3 regions of the Burkholderia sola genome follow, and region 1 is predicted to be linked to each of the others. Evidence: riboswitches for the same ligand, from Rfam matches in the RefSeq annotation. Region 1 holds a riboswitch; each other region holds the start of a gene.
The links. A riboswitch is a leader RNA that binds a small molecule or an ion and turns the genes downstream of it on or off. The one in region 1 is predicted to bind cobalamin.
Positions count from the first base shown of each region.

Region 2: linked by a shared signal. The riboswitch ahead of KR541_RS21895 (CbtB domain-containing protein) and the one ahead of cobW (cobalamin biosynthesis protein CobW) in region 1 are both predicted to bind cobalamin.
Region 3: linked by a shared signal. The riboswitch ahead of KR541_RS12720 (FecCD family ABC transporter permease) and the one ahead of cobW (cobalamin biosynthesis protein CobW) in region 1 are both predicted to bind cobalamin.

Region 1 covers NZ_FR989675.1:1,825,562-1,835,517, forward strand. The annotation lists gene KR541_RS08335 (EAL domain-containing protein) at 1-864, shown strand, start outside; gene KR541_RS08340 (TonB-dependent receptor) at 958-3,096, opposite strand; cobalamin riboswitch at 3,248-3,512, shown strand; gene cobW (cobalamin biosynthesis protein CobW) at 3,734-4,822, shown strand; gene cobN (cobaltochelatase subunit CobN) at 4,829-8,638, shown strand; gene KR541_RS08355 (magnesium chelatase ATPase subunit I) at 8,635-9,708, shown strand; gene KR541_RS08360 (vWA domain-containing protein) at 9,777-9,956, shown strand, end outside.
Region 2 covers NZ_FR989676.1:1,174,173-1,184,128, forward strand. The annotation lists rRNA gene KR541_RS21865 (23S ribosomal RNA) at 1-1,014, shown strand, start outside; rRNA gene rrf (5S ribosomal RNA) at 1,241-1,353, shown strand; gene KR541_RS21875 (DHA2 family efflux MFS transporter permease subunit) at 1,915-3,339, shown strand; gene KR541_RS21880 (2OG-Fe(II) oxygenase) at 3,597-4,358, opposite strand; gene KR541_RS21885 (inorganic phosphate transporter) at 4,626-6,218, opposite strand; gene KR541_RS21890 (histidine phosphatase family protein) at 6,384-6,974, opposite strand; cobalamin riboswitch at 7,025-7,163, shown strand; gene KR541_RS21895 (CbtB domain-containing protein) at 7,197-7,406, shown strand; gene KR541_RS21900 (CbtA family protein) at 7,420-8,142, shown strand; gene KR541_RS21905 (LysR family transcriptional regulator) at 8,165-9,073, opposite strand; gene metE (5-methyltetrahydropteroyltriglutamate--homocysteine S-methyltransferase) at 9,201-9,956, shown strand, end outside.
Region 3 covers NZ_FR989675.1:2,756,209-2,766,164, forward strand. The annotation lists gene KR541_RS12675 (cobyric acid synthase) at 1-62, opposite strand, end outside; gene cobU (bifunctional adenosylcobinamide kinase/adenosylcobinamide-phosphate guanylyltransferase) at 137-691, shown strand; gene cbiB (adenosylcobinamide-phosphate synthase CbiB) at 685-1,629, shown strand; gene cobD (threonine-phosphate decarboxylase CobD) at 1,622-2,641, shown strand; gene KR541_RS12695 (cobalamin-binding protein) at 2,638-3,555, shown strand; gene cobC (alpha-ribazole phosphatase) at 3,660-4,244, opposite strand; gene KR541_RS12705 (adenosylcobinamide-GDP ribazoletransferase) at 4,229-4,981, opposite strand; gene cobT (nicotinate-nucleotide--dimethylbenzimidazole phosphoribosyltransferase) at 4,995-6,050, opposite strand; gene KR541_RS12715 (ABC transporter ATP-binding protein) at 6,112-6,930, opposite strand; gene KR541_RS12720 (FecCD family ABC transporter permease) at 6,927-8,042, opposite strand; cobalamin riboswitch at 8,085-8,333, opposite strand; gene KR541_RS12725 (ATPase) at 8,488-8,838, shown strand; gene KR541_RS12730 (cell division protein ZapA) at 8,835-9,149, shown strand; RNA gene ssrS (6S RNA) at 9,231-9,412, shown strand; gene KR541_RS12740 (EVE domain-containing protein) at 9,665-9,956, shown strand, end outside.

The DNA.
Region 1 (9,956 bases):
CTGGCAAACGCCAGTCGGCACGTCGCCTGGCTGCTGGGGATCGCCGGTGGCGCGGCGGGCTGCTGTCTGGGGCTCGGGGCGCTGATGCTGCACCGACGGTGGACGGCGCTTCCCGCGCAGATACGTCGAGCGCTGGCAAACGGGCAATTTGTCCTGCGCTATCAGCCGATCGTCGCGCTGGGCGCATCATCGCGGATCGTCTCCGCCGAGGCGCTGATCCGCTGGATCGACGGGCCAGCCGCACCCGACGTATTCATTGCCGACGCCGAACGCGCCGGCATGATCGCCGACGTCACGGCCTTCGTCGTGCGCACGGTCCTGCGGGAGATGCGCCTGCTGTTCGACAGCGAGCCGGACTTTCGCGTGACCATCAACGTCAGCGCTGACGAACTGCGGGACGGCAGCCTGATGGCGACGCTGGACCGTTGCTGGCCGGCCGGATTGTCGCGCAAGCATGTCGGCTTCGAACTGACCGAACGGTCGACCGTGGAACTGCCGGAAATTGTGCCGGCGCTTCGGCAATTGCGCGATCTCGGGCATCCCGTCTACATGGACGATTTCGGCACGGGCTACTCCAGCCTGAGCCTGTTGCAGCATCTTCCGATCGACTACATCAAGGTCGACCGTTCGCTTCTGCCAGCCGCGCCGCAGCATGACGGCACCTCGATCATTCCGGAGATCCTCGCGATTGCCCGTCGGCTCGGGGTCGGCGTGGTCTTTGAGGGCGTCGAGACCCGTGAGCAGGCGCAGATGCTCGACATCCCGGGGCTGTCGATCGGCGCGCAGGGCTGGTATTTCGGGCGTCCCGATACAGTGCAAGCGCTGCAGGAAGCGATCGCGGAGCAGTCGCCGCGAACCGGCTGAGCATCCGGACCGAAACGCCGGTCGCGACGACCGCTCGTCTTGACGCCGTCCCCCGCGGGCCGGCTGCGCGGGGCGTCGGCGCGGCCCGCGCGGTCAGAACTTGTACGCCGCCGTCAGCGTGAACGTGCGTGGCGCACCGGGCATGATCTGCGCGAGGCCCGTCGCATTCGCGTAATAGTCGCGATCGGTCAGGTTGACGGCCGCCAGCGTGACCTCGAAGTCGCGCGTGCGATAGCCGGCCTTGCCGTCCCAGCGAACGTAGGCGGGTAGTTCGAGCAGGTTGTCGCGATCGGCGTAACGCGCACCTTCGTACACCAGCCCGAGTTCGGCGAAAAATCCGCGCAGCGGCGCATGGCTGACGAACAGGCTGCCGTTCGCCCCGGACACGCCCGCCGACCGCTTGCCCGCGTACTTCGGCTCGGCGTCGACCACCCGCGCGTGTTGCCAGCCGATGCCGCCGCGGACGAACCAGTCGCCCGTGAGCCGGCCGGCGACGCCCAGTTCCAGGCCGCGATTGCGTTCGAGGCCGGTGAGGTCGAAAAAGCCCGGCCGCACCGGGTCGGCGACGCGGCGGTTGTACAGATCGAGCTGAAACAGTGCGAGGGTCGTGGTGAGCGCGCCGCCGCGCCAGTCGCTTTTCACGCCGATCTCGTATTGGCGGTTGTATTGCGGGCCGAGATCGTTGGCGTTGCCGCGCGCGTCCGGCGTGATGCCGATCAGGTCGCCGCCGACCGGCGCGAAGCTCTTGCTGTACGACGCATACACGCTGTGCGCGCGGACCGGCGACCACACGACGCCGAGCCGCGGGCTCCATGCCGTCGTCGTGCGCCGCGAATGCAGATCGTTCAGCACGTTGGTCGAATCGACGTCGAAACGTTCGCCGCGCAGGCCGCCGAGCAACTTCCACGCTCGACCGAGGTCGATGCGGTCCTGCGCGAAGATCGCGTAGTCGCTCACGCGATGGCGGTTCATCGCATACGGGCGCGGCGCCGAACCGGCCAGAGCGAAACGATCCGGTCCGCTGATCGGGACCGGCGTCGCGTCGGCCTGCCAGAGCGTCGGGCTGCGTTTCTGCCAGCCGTATTCGATGCTGAACAGCAGATGATGCAGCGCCGGTCCGGTCGCGACCTTGCCGCCCAGTTCGACGCCGGTCTGCACGTTGAGATGCGTCAAGTCCTGCAGGTAGCGCGCCCGTTGCACGCGCCGGTAGTCGCGCGGCTTCGTGACGTAGCTTTGCGTGACGTAGGTGTTGTCGAAGGTGCTGCGCAAATCCAGCACGCCCAGCGTATGACGCAGTTCCCAGTCGCCGCCGAGCGCGTGCGTGAAGACCGAGCGCCAGTTCATGTTCTGGTCGCGGATGGTGTCGCGTCCCGCCGCGCCGAAGAAGGTCGCGCGCCGCTCGGACGGCAGTGAGTACGCAACGGGTTTGCCGGCCGCGTCGAGCGCGGCGACCGGCGCCGGGATGCCGCGATCGGGCACGCGTCGGTACGCGTCGTATTCGAACTGCAGCAGCCAGCTGCGCCGCGCGTCCCGCCATTTGATCGACGGCGCGATGGTCTGGCGCGTGCCGTCGACGTGGTCGCGGAAGCTGCCGGCGTGTTCGCGTCCGGCATTGAGCCGCACGCTCCATGCGCTCGACAGCATCCGGTTGAGATCGACCGATGCGCCGAGCCGTCCATCACTGCCGGTCGCCGCCGACAGATGGCCGAAGTTTTCCGGCAACGGCTGCTTGGTGATCCGGTTGATGACGCCGCCGCCGCTGCCGCGCCCGTACAGCGCCGCCGCCGGCCCCTTCAGCACTTCGACGCGTTCGATGTTGCCGAGACTGCGCACGTATTGCGCATCGTCGCGCATGCCGTCGAGCAACAGGTCGCCCGCGGCGGAAAAGCCGCGAATGCGGAACGAATCGAAGCGCGTATCCGACGTATTGGACACGCCCGGCACGCCGGCCAGCGCGTCGGCCAGCGTGCGGCCGCCGTAGGACAGCGTTTCGTCGACTGCGACGCTGTCGATGGTTTGCGGGACGTCGCGCGGATCGCTCGCGGTGCGGGTTGCCGTGCTCACGCTTTCGGCGCGCGGATCGTTCGGATGACGGCGGCTGCGCACCTCGAGCGCGGGCAGTTCGTCGTCGAACTCGGCCGCCGGCGCAGGGAAGGAGGCCACGCCGGCGAGCGAGCACAGCGACAGGGCCAGCACAGGAAAGCGCCGCCCGGATATCTGTCGTTTCGACATGAAAATTTAAGGATGACTGAGTGATTGCCTCACATTGCCGTTGCGCGATGGTTTGCGTTGTTGTCGGCGAAGTTTATCCCGATCAGTTGAAAACGACAATCATTCGCGTTCGCCGAGGGCCGCTCGCCTTGACGCTCCCGGCCCCGCCGCCTACACTCGCACGCGTTTTGGTGCTCGCGCGCGCCGCTCCGGCACGCGCAGTTAAACGGGAAACAGGGAGCCTGCCTGCACCGCAGTCGAGCCAACCTGTGCTGCCCCCGCAACGGTAAGCGAACGCGTCGCGCGAGAAGCGCCACGCAGCGCCGCTTCGCCGCATGCCATGCGCATGCGGACGACCGCCACTGGATGCCGCGCATCCGGGAAGGCGAAGCGGCGTGTTCGTCAGCCCGGATACCGGCCTAAACGTTGGGGTTCAGCGCCGCGGGGAGGCGGCGCATCGTCCACGGCCGCAGCCGTGTTGGCATTCACGATGTCGACCGTTCGCAAGGAAGCACCATGTCCGATTCGTTGTTCCGCCCGCCGTGCGACTGTCCGCGCGGATCACGCGGCGAGCTTCCCGCGCACCGCCCGCTGAATGGCCGCGCCGCCCCCGACGCGACGATCCCGTCCTGATTCCCTCTTCGACACCGGACCTACCATGACCCTACGCAAGCTGCCCGTCACGATCGTCACGGGCTTTCTCGGCAGCGGCAAGACGACGCTGATGCGCCATATCCTGCAGCACGCCGAAGGCCGCCGCATCGCGGTGATCGTCAACGAATTCGGCGAGCTCGGCATCGACGGCGAAATCCTCAAGGGCTGCGGCATCGGCTGCGACGATGCCGACGGCGCGCAGGGCGAAGCGCCGGGCCAGCTGTACGAACTCGCGAACGGCTGCCTGTGCTGCACCGTGCAGGAAGAGTTCTATCCGGTGATGGAAGCACTCGTCGAGCGCCGCGCGGACATCGACCACGTGCTGATCGAGACGTCGGGCCTCGCGCTGCCGAAGCCGCTCGTGCAGGCGTTCAACTGGCCGACGATCCGCAACAGCTTCACGGTCGACGCGGTCGTGACCGTCGTCGACGGGCCGGCCGCCGCGAGTGGCCAGTTCGCGGAAAACCCGCAGGCCGTCGACGCGCAGCGCCGCGCCGATCCGAACCTCGACCACGAATCGCCGCTGCACGAACTGTTCGCCGATCAACTGTCGTCAGCCGATCTCGTGATCGTGAACAAGGCCGACCTCGTCGGCGACGCCGAGTTCGCGCAGATCGAAACCGCGATCCGCGAAGAAATCCCGCCGCAGGTGAAGATCGTGCGTGCGACGCGCGGCGAGCTCGATCTCGCGATGCTGCTCGGCCTCGAATCGGCGTCGGAGGACACGATCCATCTGCGGCACGACCATCACGGCTCGGCCGACGACGGCGATCACGATCATCATCACGACGATTTCGATTCGGTGGTGGTGTCGGGCGACGCCGGCATGCGCGAAGCGACGATCGCCGCATTGCAGCGGGTGGTCGAAGCGCACACGATCTATCGCGCGAAAGGTTTCGCCGCGCTGCCCGGCGCGCCGATGCGGCTCGTGATCCAGGGCGTCGGCCGCCGCTTCGACAGCTATTTCGACCGCCGCTGGCAGGACGGCGAAACGCGCGCGAGCCGCTTCGTGCTGATCGGCGAGGATCTCGACGCGGCCGCGCTGCAACGCGCGTTCGACGCCGCGTGCGCGGCCGAGCCGCAGCAGGCGTAACGCACGATGCATCTGTTGCGCACCACGCCGGGCGGCTTCGTCGACGATACGCAGGGCGTCGTCCGGATCGACCAGCAGCCGGCCGACATCGTGATCCTGAGTTCGGCCGACACGACGCTGTCGCTGCTCGCGAGCGTCGTGCCGCACTTGCCGGCCGGGTTCCCGAGCGTGCGGCTCGCGAACGTCACGTTCCTGCGGCAGCCTGCGTCGGTCGATTTCTATGTCGACGACGTGCTGCGTCACGCGAAGACGGTCGTGATCGATCATCTCGGCGGCGAAGCGTACTGGCCGTACGGGATCGAGCAGGCCGTGTCGCTCGCGTCGAAGCGCGGGCAGCAGCTCGCGATGTTCTCGGGCGACCTGCAGGAGGACCCGAACCTCGTCGCGAAGAGCACGGTCGAGGCCGAGCTGTGCCGGCTGTGGTGGCGCTATCTGCGCGAAGGCGGCGTGCACAACGCCGACGCGCTGCTGCGCAGTATCGCGTTTCACACGCTCGGGTTCGGCGACGAGCCCGAACCGCCGCGCCCGCTGCCGGCCGCCGCGCTGTATCACCCGGCGCGCGACCGTGCGAGCGTCGACGACTGGCGGCCGCGCTGGACGCCGGGCGCGCCGGTCGTCGCGATCCTGTTCTATCGCGCGCACTGGCAGGCCGCGAACACGGCCGTGTTCGACGCGCTGGCCGATGCGTTGATCGACGAAGGATTGAATCCGCTGCCGATCGCGGTGACGTCGCTGAAGGACGCGGTGAGCCGCGAGGTCATCACGCAGCTGTGCGACACGCATGGCGTCGCGCTCGTGCTCAACACCACCGCGTTCGCGGCCGGCGCGATCGACAGCGCCGAGCCCGACGTGCTGGCCGGCGACGCGCCGGTGCTGCAGGTGATTCTGTCCGGCGGCAATCGCGACGCGTGGGTGGCCGACAACCAGGGGCTGCACGCCCGCGACATCGCGATGCATGTCGCGCTGCCCGAAGTCGATGGGCGCATCGTCACGCGCGCGGTGAGCTTCAAGGGGCTCGCGTATCGTTGCCCGCACACTGAAGTCGACGTCGTGCGCTACCAGCCGGATGCGGAGCGGATCGCGTTCGTCGCGGCGCTTGCGCGCGGCTGGTGCCGGCTGCGCACGCTGGATAACGCCGACAAGCGCATCGCGCTGATTCTCGCGAACTATCCGCAAAGCGAAGGGCGGATCGGCAACGGCGTCGGGCTCGACACGCCGGCATCGGCGCTGCGCGTGCTCGCGGCGCTGCGCGATGCGGGCTACACGGTGGCCGATCTGCCGTCTGACGGTGATGCGCTGATCGCGCAACTCACCGAAGGCGTGACCAACGATCCCGCCGTGCGCACGCTGCGTCCCGCGTTTCAGAGTTACGCGCTGGCCGACTACGTCGCGCGCTTCGCGCGACTGCCGGCGGCCGTGCGCGACGCGCTGAACGAACGCTGGGGGCCGCCCGAAGCGGACCCGACGCTGCGGCAGCAGCGCTTCACGATCGCCGGCTGGCGCGCGGGCAACGTGTTCGTCGGCATCCAGCCGTCGCGCTCGCGCGACGACAACGACTACGCGAGCTACCACGATGCGGATCTCGTGCCGCCGCACGCGTATCTCGCGTTCTATTTCTGGCTGCGCGATGCGTATCGCGTCGACGCGGTCATCCATCTCGGCAAGCACGGCAACCTCGAATGGCTGCCGGGCAAGAGCGTCGCGCTGTCCGACGCATGCTGGCCCGACCTGACGCTCGGGCCGCTGCCGCATCTGTATCCGTTCATCGTCAACGATCCGGGCGAGGGCAGCCAGGCGAAGCGCCGCGCGCAGGCGGTGATCGTCGATCACCTGATGCCGCCGCTCACGCGCGCGGAAAACTACGGCCCGCTGCAGGATCTCGAACGGCAGGTCGACGAATACTATGAAGCGCTGATGGTCGATGCGCGACGCGCGAAGCTGCTGCGCAAGACGATCCTCGCGACGATCGCCGAGCATCGTCTGCATGACGAACTGAGCGTGTCGCCGCCGCGCGATGCGGGCGACGAGGATGCGCTGCTCACGCGCGTCGATGCATGGCTGTGCGAATTGAAGGAAGCGCAGATCCGCGACGGGCTGCACGTGTTCGGCGCGTCGCCGGTCGAGCGCCAGCGGCGCGACACGCTGCTCGCATTGGCACGTTTTCCGGTCGGTGACGGCAAGGGCGAACGGGCTGGCCTGATCGGCGCGCTCGCGCACGATCTCGCGCTTGGCAGCGATTTCGACCCGCTTTCGGCCGACTGGGCCGCACCGTGGACCGGGCCGCGGCCGGCCGTGCTGCAAACGCTCGACGCGTCGCCGTGGCGGCATGCGGGCGATACGCGCGAACGGCTCGAACGGCTGGCGCAGCATTGGCTCAACGTCGTGTGCGGAACCGCTTCGGAGGATCCCGGCCTCGACATGCCGCCGCCCGGCGAATGGCCGCATACGCTCGCGGTGCTCGAACGCGTGCGTTCGACGCTGTTGCCTGCGCTCGACGCGTGCGGCGGCGAGGAAATGCGGCAGTTGCTGCGCGGGCTCGACGGCCGCTTCGTGCCGCCGGGGCCGAGCGGTTCGCCGTCGCGCGGCCGTCCCGACGTGCTGCCCACGGGCCGCAATTTCTACTCGGTCGACACGCGCGCGGTGCCGACGCAGGCCGCGTGGTCGCTCGGGCTGAAATCCGCGCAGCAACTGATCGAACGCCATCTGCAGGATCACGGCGACTATCCGCGCGCGATCGGACTGTCGGTCTGGGGAACGGCCACGATGCGCACCGGCGGCGACGACATCGCGCAGGCGTTCGCGCTGCTCGGCGTGCGACCGAAATGGGCGCACGGCAGCCACCGCGTGACCGACTTCGAGATTTTGCCGATCGAGATATTCGACCGGCCGCGCATCGACGTGACGCTGCGCGTGTCCGGTTTCTTCCGCGATGCATTCCCGAACCTGATGCATCTGTTCGACGCGGCCGTGCAGGCGGTTGCCGCACTCGACGAGCCCGAGGAACTGAACCCGATCCGCGCGCGCATCGAGCGCGAACGCGAGAAGTGGGTCGCGCAGGGCATGGCGCCCGACGAAGCGCGCCGCCGCGCCGGCTGGCGCGTGTTCGGCGCGCGGCCGGGCAGCTACGGCGCGGGCCTGCAGGACCTGATCGACCAGCGGCGCTGGCAGACCGACGCCGATCTCGCGGATGCCTACCGTCGATGGGGCGGCCATGCATACGCGCAGAACAGTGCGGGCGACGCCGCGCCCGACGTGTTCGGCGAGCGGCTCGCGACGATCGACGTCGTCGTGCAGAACCAGGACAGCCGCGAGCACGACATTCTCGATTCGAACGACTACTACCAGTTCCAGGGTGGAATGACGGCGGCGGTGCGGCACCTGTCCGGGCAGCAGCCGAGTATCTATCACGGCGACCATGCGAACCCGGTCGCGCCGAAGATGCGCACGCTGCGCGAGGAAATCGCGCGCGTGATCCGCTCGCGCGTCGTCAACCCGAAATGGCTCGACGGCGTGAAGCGTCACGGCTACAAGGGTGCGGCCGAACTCGCCGCGACCGTCGATTACCTGTACGGCTATGACGCGACCGCGCGCGTGCTGTCCGATCACCAGTACGCGCTCGTCGCCGACGCGTACCTGTTCGACGACGCCACCCGCGCGTTTCTCGAACGGCACAACCCGAACGCGCTGCACGGCATCTGCGAGCGCTTCGTCGAAGCGATGCAGCGCGGGCTGTGGCAGCAGCCGGGCCCTTATCGCGAGCGGATCGAGGCGATCTGGCTCGCCAGCGAACAACGTCAGGAAGGAGGACGGCGATGACCGATCCGACGACGCACCGCGCCCGCGCGGTTTTTCCGTTTGCGGCGCTCGTCGCGCAGGACGCGTTGCAGCAGGCGCTGCTGCTCGCCGCGATCGACCCGTCGCTCGGCGGCGTGCTCGTCAGCGGCCCGCGCGGCACCGCGAAATCGACCGCGGCGCGCGGCCTCGCGGAGCTGCTGCCGGAAGGGCAGTTCGTCACGCTGCCGCTGTCGGCAAGCGACGAGCAGGTGACGGGCACGCTCGATCTCGCGCACGCGCTGGCCGAAAACGGCGTGCGTTTCCGGCCGGGCCTGCTGGCGCGCGCGCATCGGGGCGTGTTGTATGTCGACGAAGTGAACCTGCTCGCCGACGGGCTCGTCGATACGCTGCTCGACGTCGCCGCGAGCGGCGTGAACATCGTCGAGCGCGATGGCGTGTCGCATGCGCACGACGCGCGCTTCGTGCTCGTCGGCACGATGAATCCCGAGGAAGGCGAGTTGCGTCCGCAACTGCTCGACCGCTTCGGGCTGATGGTCGAGCTGGAGAACTGCTTCGACGCCGCCCAGCGCGAGCGGATCGTGAAGGCGCGTCTCGCGTTCGATCTCGATCCGGATGCGTTTCGCGCGCGTCACGCGGCGGCCCAGCGGGCACTCGCGGACCGGATTGATGCGGCGCGTGCGCGGCTGGCGACGCTGGATTTCGATGATGCGGTCCATGCGCGCGTCAGCGCGCTGTGCATCGACGCGGCCGTCGACGGGTTGCGCGCCGATCTCGTGATGCTGCGCGCCGCGCGTGCGCTGGCCGCGCTGGAGCAGGCCGACGCGGTGACGGTGTCGCATGTGGCGCGCGTGGCCGAAGCCGTGCTGCGGCATCGGCGCCATGCGGGGCCGCCGCCGTCGCAGCAAGGTGGTGAGCACGACGATCGTTTGCGCTCGGATACACCACGGCAGCCCGACAAGCGACACGGCGGCACCGACGACACAGAGGCCGACGCGTCCGCATCGCAGGGCGACTGGGGCTACCTGCCGCCCGAACCGACCGGGCTGCGCGACGTGAAAAGCGTGGTGCCGCTGCCGCTAAAAAAACGCTGAGCCATCGAGCCGGCGCCGCCGCGAACGCGATTCGCGGTCCTCGATGGCAGACAGGCGCCGCCGCGCGCGTGCCGGGCACGGCGCGCGCCGGCACGGCCGTCGCGTGGCCGGCGACGCTCGCCGCGAAACGCGGCGGCCCGCTGCATCGCGATCATCTGCGCTACGGGAAACGCGCGGGCACGCCGCACGCGCTACATTGCTTCGTGCTCGACTGTTCGGCGTCGATGTTGTCGCATGAGCGGCTCGCG
Region 2 (9,956 bases), on a different replicon from region 1:
GTCCCGGTAAACGGCGGCCGTAACTATAACGGTCCTAAGGTAGCGAAATTCCTTGTCGGGTAAGTTCCGACCTGCACGAATGGCGTAACGATGGCCACACTGTCTCCTCCCGAGACTCAGCGAAGTTGAAGTGTTTGTGATGATGCAATCTACCCGCGGCTAGACGGAAAGACCCCATGAACCTTTACTGTAGCTTTGCATTGGACTTTGAACCGATCTGTGTAGGATAGGTGGGAGGCTATGAAACCGGAACGCTAGTTTCGGTGGAGCCGTCCTTGAAATACCACCCTGGTTTGTTTGAGGTTCTAACCTTGGCCCGTGATCCGGGTCGGGGACAGTGCATGGTAGGCAGTTTGACTGGGGCGGTCTCCTCCCAAAGCGTAACGGAGGAGTACGAAGGTACGCTAGGTACGGTCGGAAATCGTGCTGATAGTGCAATGGCATAAGCGTGCTTAACTGCGAGACCGACAAGTCGAGCAGGTGCGAAAGCAGGTCATAGTGATCCGGTGGTTCTGTATGGAAGGGCCATCGCTCAACGGATAAAAGGTACTCTGGGGATAACAGGCTGATACCGCCCAAGAGTTCATATCGACGGCGGTGTTTGGCACCTCGATGTCGGCTCATCTCATCCTGGGGCTGTAGCCGGTCCCAAGGGTATGGCTGTTCGCCATTTAAAGAGGTACGTGAGCTGGGTTTAAAACGTCGTGAGACAGTTTGGTCCCTATCTGCCGTGGGCGTTGGATATTTGAAGGGGGCTGCTCCTAGTACGAGAGGACCGGAGTGGACGAACCTCTGGTGTACCGGTTGTCACGCCAGTGGCATCGCCGGGTAGCTATGTTCGGAAGAGATAACCGCTGAAAGCATCTAAGCGGGAAACTCGCCTTAAGATGAGATATCCCTGGGGACTAGATCCCCTTGAAGGGTCGTTCGAGACCAGGACGTTGATAGGTCAGGTGTGTAAGCGCAGTAATGCGTTCAGCTAACTGATACTAATTGCCCGTAAGGCTTGATCCTATAACAAGTCTGCCTTGTCGATGATCGTTAGTGCTTCAGCACTTACGAGCATCCCACGCAGAGCGTCGAGCAGCGAAGCTGATCGATGCGGCGCGCCGGTTGAAGTACCGGCGACCTGCGTAGCAAGATGAGACAAGTTGGATTCTCGTGTGTGATACACACAACTCAAGATTACTGCTTCTTCCAGGATTGGTTGCGCTGCGAAGCAACGCAACAACCCCCTTTGCCTGATGACCATAGCGAGTCGGTCCCACCCCTTCCCATCCCGAACAGGACCGTGAAACGACTCTACGCCGATGATAGTGCGGATTCCCGTGTGAAAGTAGGTAATCGTCAGGCTCCCTAAGCCAAGAACCCCCGCCCGAAAGGCGGGGGTTTTTGCATTTCGGCGTCCCCAAAAGCATGTGGCGAAGCGTGACCGAGGCGACTCCGCTTTCCGCTTACGCAATCCATCGCAGCGAGCGAGCCCCTCATTCAGCGCTCTGCCGTTCTCGAGCACTCCGCGGTTGTGCCGTCTGAATCTCTCACCCCTCCCGCCAACCGGACCCATCCATCTTCAGATCGATTCCGTCACACGCCATACTTCGGATGACGATGTTGTGATGGCCGGTGATGCGCGATATTGAGCGACAATGATCGATAAATACCGCTTTCTGGCGAAAATCTCCGCATCTGCGCGTTCCTCGAGGCACCGCGTCATGCGCATTACTCGGCGAACGCAGCGCGAAATCCTCACAAAAATCTATGCGCATAAAGTTCATTCGCGCGACGTGCGCGACATGCGCGGCAGAGCGGGGAGCCAACCCTTCGGGGTAATATCACCGTTCGTCCCGATTCCCGGGTGCTTGCCTGCATCCGCCCGCGATCGGCGCTTTTTGCATTCCGTCTCACGCATCGTTCATGACTGACAGCCCTGCCCAAGGTGGTCGGACGACCGACTTCTTGCCGTATCTCGTCGCCGCGACGTTCTTCATGGAGTATCTCGACACGACCGTGATCGCGACCGCGCTACCGCAAATGGCGCGCTCGTTCGGTGTGGGGCCGAACGCACTGAGCCTCGGGATGACGGCCTACATGCTGGCGCTGGCGGTGTTCATTTCGATCAGCGGCTGGATCGCGGATCGCTATGGTTCGCGCACCGTCTTCGCGAGCGCGATCGTCGTCTTTACCGGTGCGTCGGTGCTGTGCGGGCTGTCCGAAGGCGTGATGTCGTTCACGGCTGCCCGGCTGCTGCAAGGTGTCGGCGGGGCGATGATGGTGCCGGTCGGGCGGATGATCGTCGTGCGCAGTACCGAGAAGGCGAAGCTGATGCGTGCGATCGCGACGATCACGTGGCCGGGCATCGTCGCGCCCGTCGTCGGGCCGCCGATCGGCGGCTTCATCACAACCTATGCATCGTGGCGATGGATCTTCCTGTTGAACGTCCCGTTCGGCCTGGCCGCGCTCGTTTGTACCTGGCTGATCGTCCGGAATACGCGGACCGACGAGCAACGGCCGCTCGACTGGGTCGGCTTCGTGCTGGCCGGCGGCGCCTTGACCTGCCTGCTGATCGGCACCGAAGCGGCCGGTCAGCAGGATGTCGACTTCGCGCGCGCGGTTGTCCTGGTGGGCGCGAGCGTGCTGTTCGGCATCGCTGCATGGTTGCATGCGCGACGCTGCGCGCATCCGCTGCTCGATTTCACGACGCTGAAGGTGCCGACGTTCTCGGTGACGGTCATCACCGGCTCGATCACGCGGATGGCGATCAACGCCGTCCCGTACCTGCTGCCGCTGCTGTTCCAGATCGGTTTCGGGCTGTCGCCGTTCCAGTCAGGGCTGCTGCTGCTCGCGAGCGCGCTCGGCAATCTCGGGATGAAGGCGGGCACGTCGTGGATCCTCGACCGTTACGGCTTTCGGCGCGTTGCGCTCGTCGACGTGACGATCGTCGGCATCTTCACGATCGCATGCGGCTGGCTGACCGCGTCGACGCCGCTGGCGATCACGCTGCTCGTCGTATTCGTCTACGGGCTCACGCGGTCGATGCAGTTCACGACGCTTGCGACGCTGGCTTATGCGGATATCCCGGCTCAGCAGACGAGCGCGGCCAGCACGCTGTGGAGCGCCGCGCAGCAGATGACGATCGGGATGGGGATCGCGTTCGGTGCGTTGTCGCTGCGGCTCGCGGCATGGGGGCGCGGCGATGCGGCCGGCATGCATTACGTGCTCGACGATTTCCGCTGGGCGTTCGTCGCGGCGGGCGTGCTCGCGCTGCTGACGTTGCCGGGCTACGCACGGCTGGCGCTCGATGCCGGCGACCGGCTGCGGGCCAGCGTGGCGCGAGGATAGGCTGGACTGCAAATCATGTTCGCGGAGCGACAGGTGAGTAAGCGTGTTTCGTCGTGCTCACCGGAAGCGCTGATTCATTGCGACCGCGATCGCTTGACGGTCAGCGCAATCGGTCTTCGGCCGCCGCGGGCGAGCGGTGTTCTGGCCGGCCATGCTCGGTTGGACCGCTTTCCTCACGATGGCATGCGGTGCCGAGACGAGCATGAATGCAATGCGCAATAAGTGGCGCGGCAGCAGCGCAACTGTCCCCGCTCCCGCTACTGCGCGTCATGGAAGATGATGCCGACCGTGTGGCGATGGCCGCTTCGGATCCGGCTCACGCCGTGGCGCAGGTTGACGCGATAGACGCCGCGGGTTCCCTGCACGGGCCGGCCGTGTACCGCGAAGATCACTGCGTCGCCTTGCGTCAGCGGCACCACTTCCGCACGCGACTGCATGCGTGGCCGCTGTTCCGTCAACACGAACTCCCCGCCACTGAAATCGCGGCCCGGCGCCGACAGCAGGATCGCGACCTGCAGCGGAAACACGTGCTCGCCATACAGGTCCTGATGGAGGCAGTTGTAGTCGTCGGCGCCGTATTGCAGGATCAGCGGCGTCGATCGCGTCTGTCCTGCCGCGTGGCAGCGATCGAGGAACGTCGCATGGTTTTTCGGATAACGGACGTCGATCCCGAGTGCCTGGTTCCAGCGATTCGCGATCGGTGCGAGATGCGGGTAGATCGTCGTGCGCAGCTCGGCGATGATCGCAGGCAGCGGATACGCGAAATATTTGTACTCACCGCGGCCGAAGCCGTGTCGCGCCATCACGACACGTGAACGATAGAGCGCATCGCGGGGATAGAGCGACGCGAGCGCATCGCACTCGCTTGCCGACATCAGGCCCGGCACGCGCGCGCATCCGTAGCGATCGAGCTCGGCATCGACGCTCGGCCAGTCGAGAGAGTCGACGCGTTGCGCGATGTCCGGCGGTTCGACGGCAGGGGGCAGATCGAGAATGTTCACGGGCGTACCTCGGGGCATCGGCGGTGTCGCGCCGTGCGGTCGCGCACGGTCGAATCCACGACGAAAGTTGACGAACCCAGTCTAGCGGCGTCCGGGCGCCGGCACGCTCCAGATCTTGCGCTTTAATTCCGGCCAGGAAACGGGGAAACGTTGAAGGCGCGGTATCGGCACACTGAATGTGGCGACGGGCCGGAGCGGCGAGGGAAGCGGAAAGGCGGAGAAGCGCCACATCCAACCTACCGCAGCAGGTAGCCGGCTATCGCCCGCCCCCCGCCGCGTACACGATCACGCCAGCGACCGGAACAACCAGTAAAGCCCAGCCGCCAGCGCGATCGACGCCGGCAGCGTCAGCACCCATGCGAGGACGAGGCTGCGCACCGTGCTCCATTGCAGCCCGGAGCCGTTCGCCGCCATCGTGCCCGCGACACCCGACGACAGCACGTGAGTCGTCGACACGGGCAGCCCGTACATGTCGGCGGCGCCGATCGTCAGCATCGCGACCAGTTCGGCCGATGCGCCCTGTCCGTACGTCAGATGCTGCTTGCCGATTTTTTCGCCGACGGTCACGACGATCCGCTTCCATCCGACCATCGTGCCGAGACCCAGTGCGATCGCGACGGCGACCTTCACCCACGTCGGAATGAACTTCGTCGCGTGGTCGAGCTGCTTGCGATAGTTGTCGATCGCGAGCTTGTCGTCGGCGGCGAACGCGGGCTGGCCCGACTTCTCCATCAGACGAATGGCTTCGGACACCAGATACATCGTGTTGCGCACGTTGTCGACGTCGCGCTGCGGCACGGCCGCCATCGAGCCCGACGCGCCGACGGCGGTCGCAAGCGACGTGGACAGCTGCGCGACGGCCGGCAGCACGGCGGGCGTCAGTTCGCGATGCTGCACGTAGTGTTCGACATCGGCGCGCGGGTTCGCGGACGGCGCGACGCCGTTCGTGTATTTCCCGAACGTCGCGGCCGCCTGGTTCGCGACCGCCACGAAGGTCTGCGATTCGGCGGGCGTGACGGCCTTGTTCAGCGCATACGCGGTGGGCACCGTGCCGATCAGGATCAGCATGATGAGGCCCATCCCTTTCTGTCCGTCGTTCGACCCGTGCGCGAACGACACGCCGGTGCAGGTGAGGATCAGCAGGCAGCGAATCCAGAACGGCGGCGGCTGATCCTTCGGCGGCTCCTTGTACAACTCAGGAATCCGCACGGCGGCCTTCAGCACGAGCAGCAGCAGCGACGCACACAGGAAGCCGACGATCGGCGACAGCAGCAGCGACTTGCCGACGCCGAGCGCCTGGCCCCAGTCGACACCGCTCGTGCCGGACGGCCCGTGCAGCAACTGGTTCATCAGCCCGACGCCGATGATCGACCCGATCAGCGTGTGCGAGCTCGACGACGGCAACCCGAAATACCAGGTCGCGAGGTTCCAGACGATCGCGGCGATCAGCAGCGCGAACACCATCGCGAAGCCCGAGCCGCTGCCGACCTGCAGGATCAGCTCGACCGGCAGCAACTGCAGGATCCCGAACGCGACGGCGCCGCTCGAAACCATTACGCCGAGGAAGTTCCACATGCCCGACCAGATCACCGCGACGTTCGGCGTCAGCGAGTGCGTATAGATCACGGTCGCGACCGCATTCGCGGTGTCGTGGAAGCCGTTGACGAATTCGAAGCCGAGCGCGATCAGCAGCGCGGCGCCGAGCAGCAGGTACGGGAACAACGTCCCTTCGCGGACCGGCGCCAGATCGTCGATCAGGTGCGTGGCGATATAGACGGCGCCGAGCACGAGCACCAGCAGGAACGCGGCATAGCCGATCTGCCGGGTGCGTGCGACGGAGCCCGGATTGTTCGGGGCGGATGAAGCAGGTTGATTCATGACGGCATCTCGTGAGGGAACCGCGTCCGATCCTAGCTGCGGCTAGCAGTCAGTTTGATGACAGTCGGGATGACGAACGGTGTGTCTTACGGGATGTAAGGCGAGCGGCGACATGCGACGCGTCGGCGCGCATCGTTCGCTCACATAGTGAGCAGGACAGTGAGTTTACGCGCCGGTGTCGCGCACGTTGGCGGCCGTCGCGGCCAACGTCCAGCCGCTCGGCGACGCGACGAATGTCGTGCACGACAGCGGCGCGACGTCGAGACGCGCGGCGGCCTCGAGGCTCATCCGCCGCACGTGCGCGAGGGTTGCGCGGACGATCGGCGCATGCGTGATCGCGACGACATCGCGATCCGTCGGCAGCGTGCTCAACCATGTGCCGACCCGATGCGCGGCGGCGTCGAACGATTCGCCGCGATGCGGCGACGCGGACGGCGTGCCGATCCACGCGGCCAGTTCGTCGGGCAGGTCGCGCGCGAGATCGTGCAGCCGCTTGCCGCGCCAGTTGCCGTAGTCGATGTCGCGCAGCGCGTCGTCGATGTCGGCGTGCAACCCGAGCGCATCGGCGGTCTGCGTTGCGCAGCGTGCCGGGCTGCACAGCACGAGCGAGCCGGCAGCACCCGTCAACCGGCCGCGCAGCGCAGCGGCTTCGGCGAGCCCGTGCGCGTCGAGCAGGTCGTCGTCGGGAAACGTGCCGGTGCGCATCGCGCGGGTCGATGCGTGTGCGATCAGGCAGAGCGAGGCAGGTTTGGTCATGTCGGTTGTCGGATGATCCGGAGCGGGACGCGCTTACCCGTGTGTCATCGCTTCAATACGCGAACGTTCGCGCGTACAATTCGCCCGATACGAAGCGCGGAAGCCGGTGCAATTCCGGCGCGGTCGCGCCACTGTAACCGGGGAATCGACGATCCCGGAAGCCAGACCTGCCTTCGTACCCATCCATCATTTGTCGGGGCGCGATTCCCCTGAGGTGCATCCATGAGCGAAGCAGTGCTGAAGCCGGCGGTCGTGCCGGCACCCATCCCCGTCCGCGAGCTGTTGCCCTGGGCCGTGTTCGTCGGCCTGATCCTGCTGCTCGCGCTGTATTTCGTCGGTGCGGAACAGGGCGCGACGTCGCTCGTGCCGGGCATGTATGTCCACGAATTCGTCCACGACGGCCGCCATCTGCTCGGCTTTCCCTGCCACTGACGCGGAGCCTGCGATGGTCGGAAAGCTACTCATGCGCGGGATGCTCGCAGGCATCGCCGCGGGCCTCCTCACGTTCGGTTTCGCCAGGATCGTCGGCGAACCGCAAGTCGATCAGGCGATCGCCGTCGAAGAGAAAACCGCCGCCGCCCAAGGCGAGGCGCCGGAACCCGAGCTGGTCAGCCGCCACACGCAGGCCGGCCTCGGGCTGCTGACGGGCGTCGTGACCTACGGCGCGGCATTCGGCGGACTGTTCTCGCTGGTCTTCGCGTATGCGTACGGACGCGGCAGCCGCCTGCCGGCACGGCCGCTGGCCGCATGGCTCGCGCTGGCGGCGTTCGTTGCGCTCGTGGTCGTGCCGAACCTCAAGTACCCGGCCAATCCGCCGTCGGTCGGCGACCCCGACACGATCGGCTATCGCACCGGCCTGTTCTTCCTGATGATCGCGATCTCGGTCGCGACGATGGTGTTCTCGGTCGGCGTGCGCCGCCATCTGCTGGCGAAGCTCGGCCCGTGGAACGCATCGATCGTCGCCGGGCTCGTGTTCGTCGCGATCATCGCGGCCGTGCAGATCGGGCTGCCGTCGGTCAGCGAGTTGCCGGCCGATTTCCCGGCGACCTTGCTGTGGAGGTTCCGCGTGGCGGCCATCGGCATGCAGGTGATCATGTGGACGACGATCGGCCTACTGTTCGGCGCGTGGGTCGAGCGCGGCGAACGCGCCGGCCTGCGCGCCGCCTGACGCGCGGGGCAACCGGGCGCGCCTAGCGCAGCATGCGCGGCGCGCTCCACGTCGATTCGCGCGCCAGCGCGACGAACGCGGCCAGATAGTCGATCGCTGCGTCCGCTTCGCGGATGCCGAGGAAGATCTGCTTCGCGATGCCGTTCTTGCCGAGCTTGACCGGTACGACCGGCATCCGGTCCGCATACTCGTCGGCAAGCCACCGCGGCAGCGCGGCCACGCCGCGCCCGCTCGCGACCATCTGCAACATGATGTCGGTCGTCTCGATCGACTTGTGCCGCCTCGGCACGATGCCGGCCGGCGTCAGGAACTGGTTGTAGATGTCGAGCCGGTCGGTCTCGACCGGGTACGTGATCAGGATCTCGTCGGTCAGTTGTTCGGGCGTCACGTAGTCGACATTCGCGAACCGGTGCGAATCCGCGACCACCAGCACCTGTTCGTAGTCGAACACCGGGTCGAAGCGCAGCCCCGGCTTGTTCAGCGGATCGGGCGTCACGAGCACGTCGATGTCGTAACCGAACAGCGCGCCGATGCCGCCGAACTGGAAGCGCTGCTTCACGTCCACGTCGACGTCGGGCCAGCGCGACAGGTACGGCGACACGACCTTCAGCAGCCACTGATAGCACGGATGGCACTCCATCCCGATGCGCAGCGTGCCGCGCTCGCCCTTCGCGTACTGCTTCATCCGCTCCTCGGCGAGCTCGAACTGCGGCAGCAGCCGGTTCGCCAGCTTCAGCAGATAGTGCCCGCCCTGCGTGAGCCGCAGGCCGCGGCCTTCGCGGTCCCAGATCGCCGTGCCGAGCTGCTGCTCGACTTTCCTGACGGTGTGGCTGAGCGCCGATTGCGTGAGGTGCAGCGCATTGGCCGCCGCGGTCAGCGAGCCCTGGCGCTCGACTTCACGTATGACGACGAGATGGAATCGTTCCAGCATGGATTGCGTGCATCGGGCAGATGCATGAAAAATGTTAATGGATGAATGAAATAATGCCATTTTATTTCATGGTTTGAAATCCCTATGATGGCTGCCGGATCTACACTTTCTTCTGGACGGCAGCTTCATGGTCACGACACACAACCTCGGTTTTCCGCGCATCGGCGCGAAGCGCGAACTCAAGTTCGGTCTCGAACGCTACTGGAAGGGTGAATCGTCGCGCGACGAACTGAAGGCGCTTGGCGCCGAGTTGCGCCGGCGTCATTGGCACGACCAGCGCGATCTCGATCTCGCGCCGATCGGCGACTTCGCGTTCTACGACCAGGTGCTCGACATGAGCTTCACGCTCGGCAACCTGCCGAAGCGCGTGCAGGATTTCCACGGCGATGCGCTCGACAATTATTTCCGCGTCGCACGCGGCCGTTCGGCGCAGTCGACGGAGGAGCACGCCGCGTGCTGCGGCGGGGTCGCGGCCGGTGAAATGACGAAGTGGTTCGATACGAACTACCACTACATCGTGCCGGAGTTCCATGCGGACACGAATTTCTCGCTCGATCCGTCGCGTCTGCTCCAGCAACTCGCCGAAGCGACCGCGCAGGGCGTGAATGCGAAACCGGTGATTCTCGGCCCCGTCACGTACCTGTGGCTCGGCAAGGCGAAGGACGATTCCGACCGCCTCGCGCTGCTGCCGAAGCTGCTGCCGGTGTACGGCGCGCTGCTCGACACGCTGACCGCGCAGGGTGTCGAATGGGTGCAGATCGACGAACCGATTCTCGTGACCGAGCTCGATGCCGAATGGCGCCAGGCATTCCGCATCGCGTACGAGGCGCTGGAAACGCGCCGCATCAAGCTGCTGCTCGCCACGTACTTCGGCCAGCTTCAG
Region 3 (9,956 bases), 930 kb from region 1:
GCGTCGGACGTCGTGCCCTGGATCATCAGCGTGCCGCGCGGCCGCGGCTCGGGTGCATTCATCGTGTGAAAGGTGTCGCGAAGCAAAGGCGGCATTATCGCCCGCGCCGGGTCGCCCGCGCCGTTACAATCACGCGATGATTCCGCACGACCTCACCTTCGTCCTCGGCGGCGCGCGCTCGGGCAAGAGCGCGCATGCCGAGCGGCTCGCCGCCGATAGCGGCCGCCCCGTCACCTACATCGCGACCGCGACCGCCGCCGATCCCGAATTCGCGCAGCGCATCGCGCATCACCGCGCGCGCCGGCCGGCCGACTGGGGGTTCGCCGACGCGAGCGTCGATCTCGCCGGCACGCTCGCGCGGCTCGACGATCCGCACGCGTGCCTGCTCGTCGACTGCCTGACGCTGTGGCTCACGAACCTGCTGTGCCCCGCCGACGGCGCACCGCTCGACGACGCGCAGTACGCGGCCCAGGTCGAGCGGCTCGAGCACGCGCTGCGCGGCGCGCACGCGAAGGTGATCGTCGTCAGCAACGAGATCGGGCTCGGCGTCGTGCCGCTCGGGTCGGTCACGCGCCGCTACGTCGACGAGCTCGGCCGCCTGAACCAGCGCGTCGCCGCGCTCGCGACGCGCGTCACGCTGCTGGTTGCCGGGCTGCCGCTCGACCTCAAGGCGGGCGCGCCGTCATGCTGATGCTGTCGCTGCCCGTCGTCGCGATGCTGGCGGTCGCGGCCGCGATCGTCGACCGCGCCATCGGCGAGCCGGCCGGCTGGCATCCGCTCGTCGCGTTCGGCCGCGTCGCCGCGCGCATCGAAGCCGCGCTGAACACGGGCCGGCGCGGCCGCGTAGTCGGCGTCGCCGCGTGGCTCGCGGCGGTCGTGCCGCCGGTGGCCGTCGCGGCATGGCTCGTCGCCGTGCTGCCCTGGCCGTTCGCGGCGGCGCTGCACGTCGCGCTGCTGTGGTTCGCGCTCGGCGCGAAGAGCCTCGCCGACCACGTCGCGCCGATCGCCGCCGCGCTGCTGCGGCACGACCTCGACGCGGCGCGCACGCTGACCGCGCGCATCGTGTCGCGGGACACGAGCAACGCGGACGAAGGTGCGCTGTCGCGCGCGGCCGTCGAATCGGCGCTCGAAAACGGCAACGACGCGATCTTCGGCGCGCTCTTCTGGTTCGTCGTCGCGGGCGGCCCCGGCGCGTTGCTGTTCCGGCTCGCGAACACGCTCGACGCGATGTGGGGCTACCGCACGCCGCGCTTCCTGACCTTCGGCTGGGCCGCCGCGCGCCTCGACGATGCGCTGAACTGGATTCCCGCGCGCCTCACCGCCGCGAGCTACGCGCTGCTCGGCGACACGGCCGCCGCGTGGCGCTGCTGGCGCACGCAGGCGCGCCACTGGGACAGCCCGAACGCGGGCCCCGTGATGGCCGCGGGCGCCGGCAGCCTGAACGTGCAGCTCGGCGGCCCGGCCGTCTATCACGGCGAGATCGAGGATCGGCCGGCGCTCGGCACCGGCGCCACGGCCACCGCCCTTCACATCGTCGCCGCGCTGTCGCTCGTCACGCGCACGCTCGCGCTGTGGCTCGCGCTGCTGGTCGCGAGCGGCGCACTCGTCATGGCCTCCCATCATGTCTGATTCATCCATCGCGCACGGCGGCAACCTGCACGAAGCCGCCCGCCGCCACGGCATTCCGTACGACGCGTGGCTCGACCTGTCGACCGGCATCAATCCGGTCGGCTACCCGGTTCCGCCCGTGCCGGCCGACGCGTGGCGCCGGCTGCCCGACGACGGCGACGGCCTCGCGGCCTGCGCCGCGCGGTACTACCACGCGCCCGACGCCGCGCACGTGCTACCGGTTGCCGGCAGCCAGGCCGCGATCCGCGCGTTGCCGGCGTTGCTGTCGGCCGGCGACGCAGGCGTCGCGGCGCTCGCGTACGGCGAATACGCGCCCGCGTTCGCGCGCCACGGCCATCGCGTCGTCGCGCTCGACATCCGCGCGGATACGCTGCCCGCGACGCTGCGCCACGTCATCGTCGGGAATCCGAATAATCCGACCGCCGAATTCGTGCCGACCGCGCGCTTGCTCGGCTGGCACGCGCAACTGGCGGCACGCGGCGGCGCGTTGATCGTCGACGAAGCGTTCGCCGATACGGGCGCGACGCCATCGCTCGCGCCGCAGGTCGATCGTCCAGGGCTCGTCGTGCTGCGCTCGGTCGGCAAGTTCTTCGGGCTGGCCGGGATCCGCGCGGGCTTCGTGCTCGCGAATCCCTTGCTGATCGCCGCGCTGCGCGACGTGCTCGGCGCGTGGACCGTCAGCGGCCCCGCACGCCATGCGGTCGCCGCGGCATTCGCCGACCGCGCATGGCAGGCCGCCGCGCGCGAGCGGCTCGGGGCCGACGGCGAACGACTGGCCGCGTTGCTGCGCGCGCACGGCTTCGCGGTGCGCGCGACGCCGCTGTTCAGCTGGACCGACGATCCGCGCGCCGCGGCGCTGCATGCGGCGCTCGCGGCGCGCGGGATCTGGACGCGGTACTTCCCGACGCCGTCGAGCGTGCGCATCGGCCTGCCGGGCAGCGAAGCCGAATGGCGGCGCCTCGGCGATGCGCTCGCACATTGCGCACCGCTGCTGCAGCGGGCCTCCGCATGAGTTCACGCGTGTTCCGTCGGCTGACGCCAGCCGCGCTGCTGGTCGCGCTCGCTCACGCGCCGCTCGTCCACGCCAACGTCACGACCCGCGACGACGCCGGCAATACGGTCACGCTGCCCGCGCCCGCGCAGCGCGTGATCAGCCTCGCGCCGCACGCGACCGAGCTCGTCTACGCGGCCGGCGGCGGTGCGAAGCTCGTCGGCACCGTCACGTACAGCGACTATCCGGCCGCCGCGCAAGCGGTGCCGCGCGTCGGCGACAACAAGGCGCTCGATCTCGAACGCATCGCCGCGCTGAAGCCCGACCTGATCGTCGTCTGGCGGCACGGCAACGCCGAGCGGCAGACCGACGCGCTGCGCGCGCTGCACATCCCGCTGTTCTTCAGCGAACCGAAGCATCTCGACGACGTGTCGTCGTCGTTGCGCCGGCTCGGCACGCTGCTCGGCACGCAACCGGCCGCCGATGCCGCCGCGGCCGCCTTTACGCGGGACATCGCGACACTGCGCGCACGCTACGCGGCACGCCCGCCCGTCGCGATGTTCTTCCAGGTGTGGGACCGCCCGCTGACGACGCTCAACGGCACGCACCTGATCAACGAAGTATTCGAACTTTGCGGCGGCCGCAACGTGTTCGCGTCGCTCAAGCCGCTTGCGCCGACCGTGACCGACGAGGCGGTGCTCGCGGCGAATCCGGAAGCGATCGTGACGACGAGTGCCGGCGCGACCCGCTCGAACGAACCGCTGCCGAGCCTCGCGCGCTGGCGCGCGTGGCCCGCGCTGACGGCCGTGGCGCGCAACAACCTGTTCGCAATCGACGGCGATCTGCTGACGCGGCCGGCGCCGCGGATCGCGCAGGGTGCGGCCGCGCTGTGCGAGGATCTGGAGGCCGCGCGTGCGCGGCGGCCGGCGCGCTGATTTCCGGCGGGTTGCGGTGCATCGTGCACCGGTGCCGGATGCGTGCGGTGCTCGAAACAGATCGCTCCGTGCGCAGCGCAGTTCACATGCAGACGCAAGTGCGCCTATGCATCCCAGTGCACGACTTCCCACGTTCGCGCGGCGCCCTCCCTGCGCAGCCACACCGCCCCGCCCGTCGGCACCGGCCGCGACAGCAACGTGTCGAGCGGCACGCGCAACACATGCGACGCGAATGCGCGGATCACGCCCGCATGCGTGACGACCCATTGCGGTCCGTCGAACGCCGCAACCGCATCGGCCTGCCGCGCCACCCGCGCGACGAATCGCGCGACGCTTTCTCCGCCGTGCGCGCACGCATGCATCAGGTCGGCCGCCCACGCATCGAGCGCCGCGCGATCGATATCGTCCCAGCGCTGCATTTCCCACGCGCCGAAATCCATTTCCTGCCAGTCGTCATCGCCCAGCAGCGGTACGTCGAATGCCCGCGCGAGCCGTTCGGCAACCGACGCGCAGCGCGTCAGCGGGCTCGTCCGCACCTGTTCGGGCGACGGCGCACTTAGTTCCGCCAGATGCATGCGCACGGCCTGCGCGCCGCCATCGGCCGATTCGGCGAGCGGCACGTCGCTGCGCCCATAGCAGACGCCCGGCTCGATGCCGACGGCCGGATGACGGATCAGGACGACGTCCATCCGAGCACCACCAGATAGATCGCCAGTTCGCCCAGTTGCTGCGCGAAGCCGAGACAGTCGCCCGTATAACCGCCGATCCGCTTCACGAAATAGCGGGCCGCCCACGCGCGCACGAGCACGAGCGCCACGCAGGCGGCAACGCCCATGCGCCAGTCCGGCCAGAACAGCCACGGCAGTCCGAACACCGCCGCGACGCACGCCGCACGTGCGTCCATTCGTTGCGCGACCGGCTTCGCCTTGCCTTCGGGCCGCACGTAGTCGAGCGTCATCAGCAAGCTCACGGCCATCGCGCGGCTCGCCGCGTGCGCGGCGATCATCGTCCATGCGGCGCGCAGCGGCAGCATCGACGCCAGCGCCTGCCATTTCAGGCCGAGTGCGATCACGAGCGCAACGGCGCCGAACGTGCCGATCCGCGAATCGTGCATGATGCGCAGCACGTCGTCGCGCGTGTAACCGCCGCCGAACGCATCGCAACTGTCGGCGAGGCCGTCTTCGTGGAACGCGCCGGTCGCGAGCAGCGTCGCGGCCATCGACAGCCCGACCGCGATCGATGGCGGCAGCACGCGCAGCGCGACGAGATAGACGAGCGCGCCCCACGCGCCGACGCACGCGCCGACGAGCGGGAAATAGCGCGCGGCCTGGTCGAGATCGCCGGCCGCGTAGCCGATCGAGCGCGGCACGGGTACGCGCGTGAAATAGCCGAGCGCGACGAAGAAGTAGCGCAGCTCGGCGCGCATGCCGCGCACGCGCTCAGGCGTCACGATCGTCGACGCCGGCGGATTCGAAGCTCGCCATCTCGCTGAGGAACGCGGCCGCCGCGCGCACCAGCGGCAGCGCGAGCGCGGCGCCCGTGCCTTCGCCGAGCCGCAGGTCGAGCGCGAGCAGCGGCTTCGCGCCGAAATGCTCGAGCATGCGCCGGTGGCCGGCCTCGTGCGACGTATGCGAGAACACGCAGTAGTCGCGCACGCCGGGCGCGATGCGCTCGGCGACGAGCAGCGCGGCGGTCGCGATGAAGCCGTCGACGAGGATCGTCATCCGCTCGCTCGCGGCCGCGAGGTACGCGCCGGTCATCATCGCGATCTCGAAGCCGCCGAACGTCGCGAGCACGTCGAGCGGCGCGATCGCATGCGAGTGCTTGACGAGCGCGCGACCGAGCACCGCACGCTTGTGCGCGAGGCCCTGATCGTCAAGGCCCGTGCCGCGGCCGACGCAGGCGTCGATCGGCACGTCGAGCAGGCGGCTCATCAGGCACGCGGCCGACGACGTATTCGCGATCCCCATCTCGCCGAAGCCGATCACGTTCGTGCCGAGCGACGCGTGCAGGCGCACGCGCGCCGCGCCCGCGGCCAGCGCCGTCATCGCTTCTTCACGCGTCATCGCGGGTTCCGCCGCGAAGTTGCGCGTGCCGCGCGCGACCGGAACCGACACCAGCCGGTCCGACAGCGGCAGCGGCGACGCGACGCCCGCATCGACGATCTCGAGCGTGCTCTGCGCGACGCCCGAGAACGCGTTGATCGCCGCGCCGCCGGCGAGGAAGTTCGCGACCATCTGCGCGGTCACCGCCTGCGGATAAGGGCTGACGCCCTCGGCCGCGATCCCGTGGTCGCCCGCGAACACGATCGTCACCGGACGCTGCACGACCGGCCGCTCGGTGCGCTGGATCAGGCCGATCTGCAGCGCGAGCGCCTCGAGCTGGCCGAGGCTGCCGGGCGGCTTGGTCTTGTGGTCGATCACATGCTGCAGGCGCGTGCGCAGCGCGTCGTCTAGCGGCGCGATCGCGGGCGGGAATTGGGTCGAAGTGGTCATCGAGGGGCCGTATGGTGGGCGCGGCATGCGCCGCGCATCGGAAAATTCGGAACGGGAAAGATCATTGTCGCGCGGGCCACGCCGGCAACAGCGCATCGCGGCCGTTCTCGCGGATCAGCACGAGCGGATAGCCGAACGCGTCGCTCGCGCGCTCGGGCGTCAGCACATCATGCACGCGGCCGGCCCACGCATGCCCGCGGCCGTCGAGCAACAGCGCATGCGTCGCGAAACGCCGCGCGAGATTCAGGTCGTGACACGAAAACATCACCGTGCGCGGGCCCGCCGCGAGCCAGGCGGCCAGCGCGGTCAGGCAGTCGATCTGGTGATGCAGGTCGAGATGCGCGAGCGGTTCGTCCAGCAACATCAGCGGCGCATCCTGGCACAGCGTCGCGGCCAGCGCGACCCGCTGCCGCTCGCCGCCCGACAGCGACATCACGTCGCGCGACGCGAGCGGGTTCAGGTCGAATGTCGCGAGCGCCTCGCGCGCGGCCGCGCGGTCGCCGTCGCGCTCCCAACCCCAGCCGCCGAGATATGGAAAGCGGTTGAGCAGCACCGTGTCGAACACGGTCGCGCTGAACGCATCGTGCAGTTGCTGCGGCATCAGCGCGCGGCGCTGCGCGAGTTGCTCGGGACGCCATGCGGCAAGCGGCCGACCGTCGATCTCGACGTGTCCGCCGGCGGGCGGCTGCAGTCCCGCGAGCGTGGCGAGCAGCGTCGTCTTGCCCGCGCCGTTCGGCCCGGCGACGCACCAGATCTCGCCGGGGCGGAACGCGTGCGTGAAGCGGTCGAGCAGCGTGCGCGCGCCGGCCTTCAGCGTCAGGTCGACGGCCATGTAGCGCATGTCGCCGGCAGCGGCGTGCGGTGCTGCGGTGCCTGTCATCGCATCGGCCTCCTCAGCAACATCCACAGGAACACGGGCACGCCGATCAACGCGGTCATCACGCCCACCGGCAATTGTGCGGGCGCGATCGCGGTGCGCGCGAGCAGGTCGGCCGCCATCACGCCGCCACCGCCCGCGAGCATCGCGGCCGGCAGCAGCATCCGCTGGTCGTTGCCGAACGCGAGCCGCAACGCGTGCGGCACGACGAGGCCGACGAAGCCGATCGTACCGGCCGTCGTGACCGCGGCCGCGGCGGCCAGCGACGCGACGAGATAGATCCGCACGCGCAGCCGCGCGACCGGCACGCCGAGCGCCTGCGCGGTCGCGTCGCCGCGCAGCAGCACGTTCAGTTGCGGCGCGGCCGGCAGCGCGGCGCATGCGCTCAGCAACAGCGCGCCCCACGCGAACCACGGCGCCGTCGCGCCGTTCAGGTCGCCGGTCAGCCAGAAGATGATGCCGCGCAGCCGTGCATCGGGCGCGAGCGACAGCAACAGCGTGACGAGCGCGCCCCATCCCGCCGCGATCACGACGCCCGTGAGCAGCAGCCGCGGCGATGCGTCGCGCGATTCGCCGCGCCACAGCTCCCGCCTCGCGAGACCGAGCACGAGCGCGACCGAGACGAGCGAACCGGCGAATGCGGATGCGTCGACGAGCCACCACGCGCCGCCCGCGATCATCGCGACGAGCGCGAAGCCGGCCGCGCCGCCGGACACGCCCAGCACGTACGGCTCCGCGAGCGGATTGCGCAGCAGCACCTGCAACAACGCGCCGGCCAGCGCGAGCAGCGCGCCGCACGCGAAACCCGCGAGCGCGCGCGGCAGGCGCAGCGTCCGGACGATATCGGCAAACAAGGTATCGCCGCCGTGCGGCACGAGCGACGCAAGCGCCTGCCACGGCGACATCGGCACGCTGCCGATCGACAGCGACGCGACGAACAGCAGCGCGACCACGGCGGCCAGCGCGGCCCAGATGACGGTGGCGCGCGCGGCGCTCATGCGGCGCACGGCCGCGCGCCCGACGCGCGGTGCATCCGCTTGCGGTGGCCGGCCGGGCGCGACAGGGGCGCGTGGCGAACGATTGGGGTCGGCATCGAAGAACGTTCCGTGAAGCATTGCGCGCCCCGCTTCCCCGCAGGCCGCGCGTCATGGAGCCCTTGCGGGCTCCCCGTCTCGGCCGGTATCCGGGCTGGCGGCGGTCCGGCTCGCCTTCCCGCGCGATGACGCGCAGTGGCCCGCGCCTGCGTGCGACCTGCACGCGAAACGCGCCCGAGCCGGCCTGCGTCACGCGACGCGGCCGCTTACCGTTGCGGGGGCAGCGCAGGTTGGCGCGCTCGCGGAGCCCGCCCCCTGCTTCCCGTTTAACCGCGCATCCTGCGCGCGAGCACCGAGGCGGCGCCAGTTTAGGAGCCGGTCGCGCGAGCGTCAAGGAAGCGTCCGGACCGGCGTCGGACATGCCTATTCGCGGCAAGAAGCAGGGGTGTTACGACTGGAAACGTTACAGATGTCGGATTGCGCGGTATTCCGCGCTAAAATGCTGGGTCTTTAGAGGACGCAGCAAATGCTCAACGAACTCGAAACCCTGTCTCAAAATATTGGCCGTCTGATTTCGCTGAACAAGCGCTATCACTCGGAACGGCTCGCGCTCGAGGAGCAGGTCGCGCAATTGCGCGCGGAAGCGGATACGGTCCGCGCGGAACTCGCGCAGCTGCGCGACGAACGCAATGCGCTCGCGGCAGAGCGCGACACGCTGTCGGCGAAGATCGACGACGCCCAGGTGAAACTGAACGCGATTCTCGAAAAGCTGCCGCGCTCGAAGAGCGCGGAGCAAGCCGACAACCAGCTCGACCTGCTCGATGCGCAGGCGCGCACGGATGGCGATGACGCGGCCAGCCACGGAGAACATGCATGAGCACCAAGCAGATCGAAGTCTCGATTCTCGGTCAGCCCTATCGGCTCGCCTGTTCGGCCGAGACCGAAGCGGCGCTGCTCGAAGCGGTCGCGCGCGTCGATGCCGAAATGTCGAAAATCCGCTCGAACAGCTCGGTGCGCGGCACCGATCGCATCGCGGTGATGGCGGCGCTGTCGCTTGCATCGGAATTGCTGCGGCTGCAAACGAGCGTGCGGCACGGCGAAGCATTTCCGGCGGAAGAAATCCGTCGTACAATGCATCAGATGAACGAACAGCTCGGCGCGGTGCTCGCACAGCACGAGACGCAGTAACGTTTGAAACGATGCGTCGATTCCGCTTGATCTCGACGGTCAACGGTGGTCAAATTGGCGCATCGAAACACAGTTCAGTCAGCTTCCCTGCCTGGTTCGCCAAGGTCATATATTCCTTGAACCAATGCCATGTGCACGGTTGCGGAAATTTGTAGCACGGGCGCGCGCGTCACTCTGTCTGATGTACCCGAAGTGCTGCTAACTGCGACCAATTCTGAACCTCAGGTTCAGGATGCCGGCCTAGCGGCCAAGGCGGGGGCCTATCCAACGGCATCGGGAACTCCCGATGCCGTTTCCTTTTTGAGGGGCTGTTTGCATGCGGAACGCGCATGCGAATGCCCGAAATCGCTCGCAGGGCAAGAAGTGAGGAGCGCCGTTTGGCCGAGCCAAACAAGTGACGAGCGACGCCGCCATGCGGGCGATTTCGGGCATTCCCGTGAATTGTATTTTTCGTTTGGGGTGCGCGTTCCGCATGCAAACAGACCCTCATGCCCCTTCTGCGTCGATTACGATCCATGCAATATTGGCTGATGAAGTCCGAACCGGACGAAGCAAGCATCGACGATCTCGCCAACGCACCGCAGCGCTCGCTGCCGTGGACCGGCGTGCGCAATTATCAAGCGCGTAATTTCATGCGCGACACGATGAAGATCGGCGACGGCGTGCTGTTCTATCACTCGAGCTGCCCCGAGCCGGGCATCGCGGGCCTCGCCGAAGTATCGTCCACGCCCTACCCCGATCCCACACAGTTCGATCCGAAAAGCCCCTATTACGACCCGAAATCGACGCAGGAAGCGCCACGCTGGC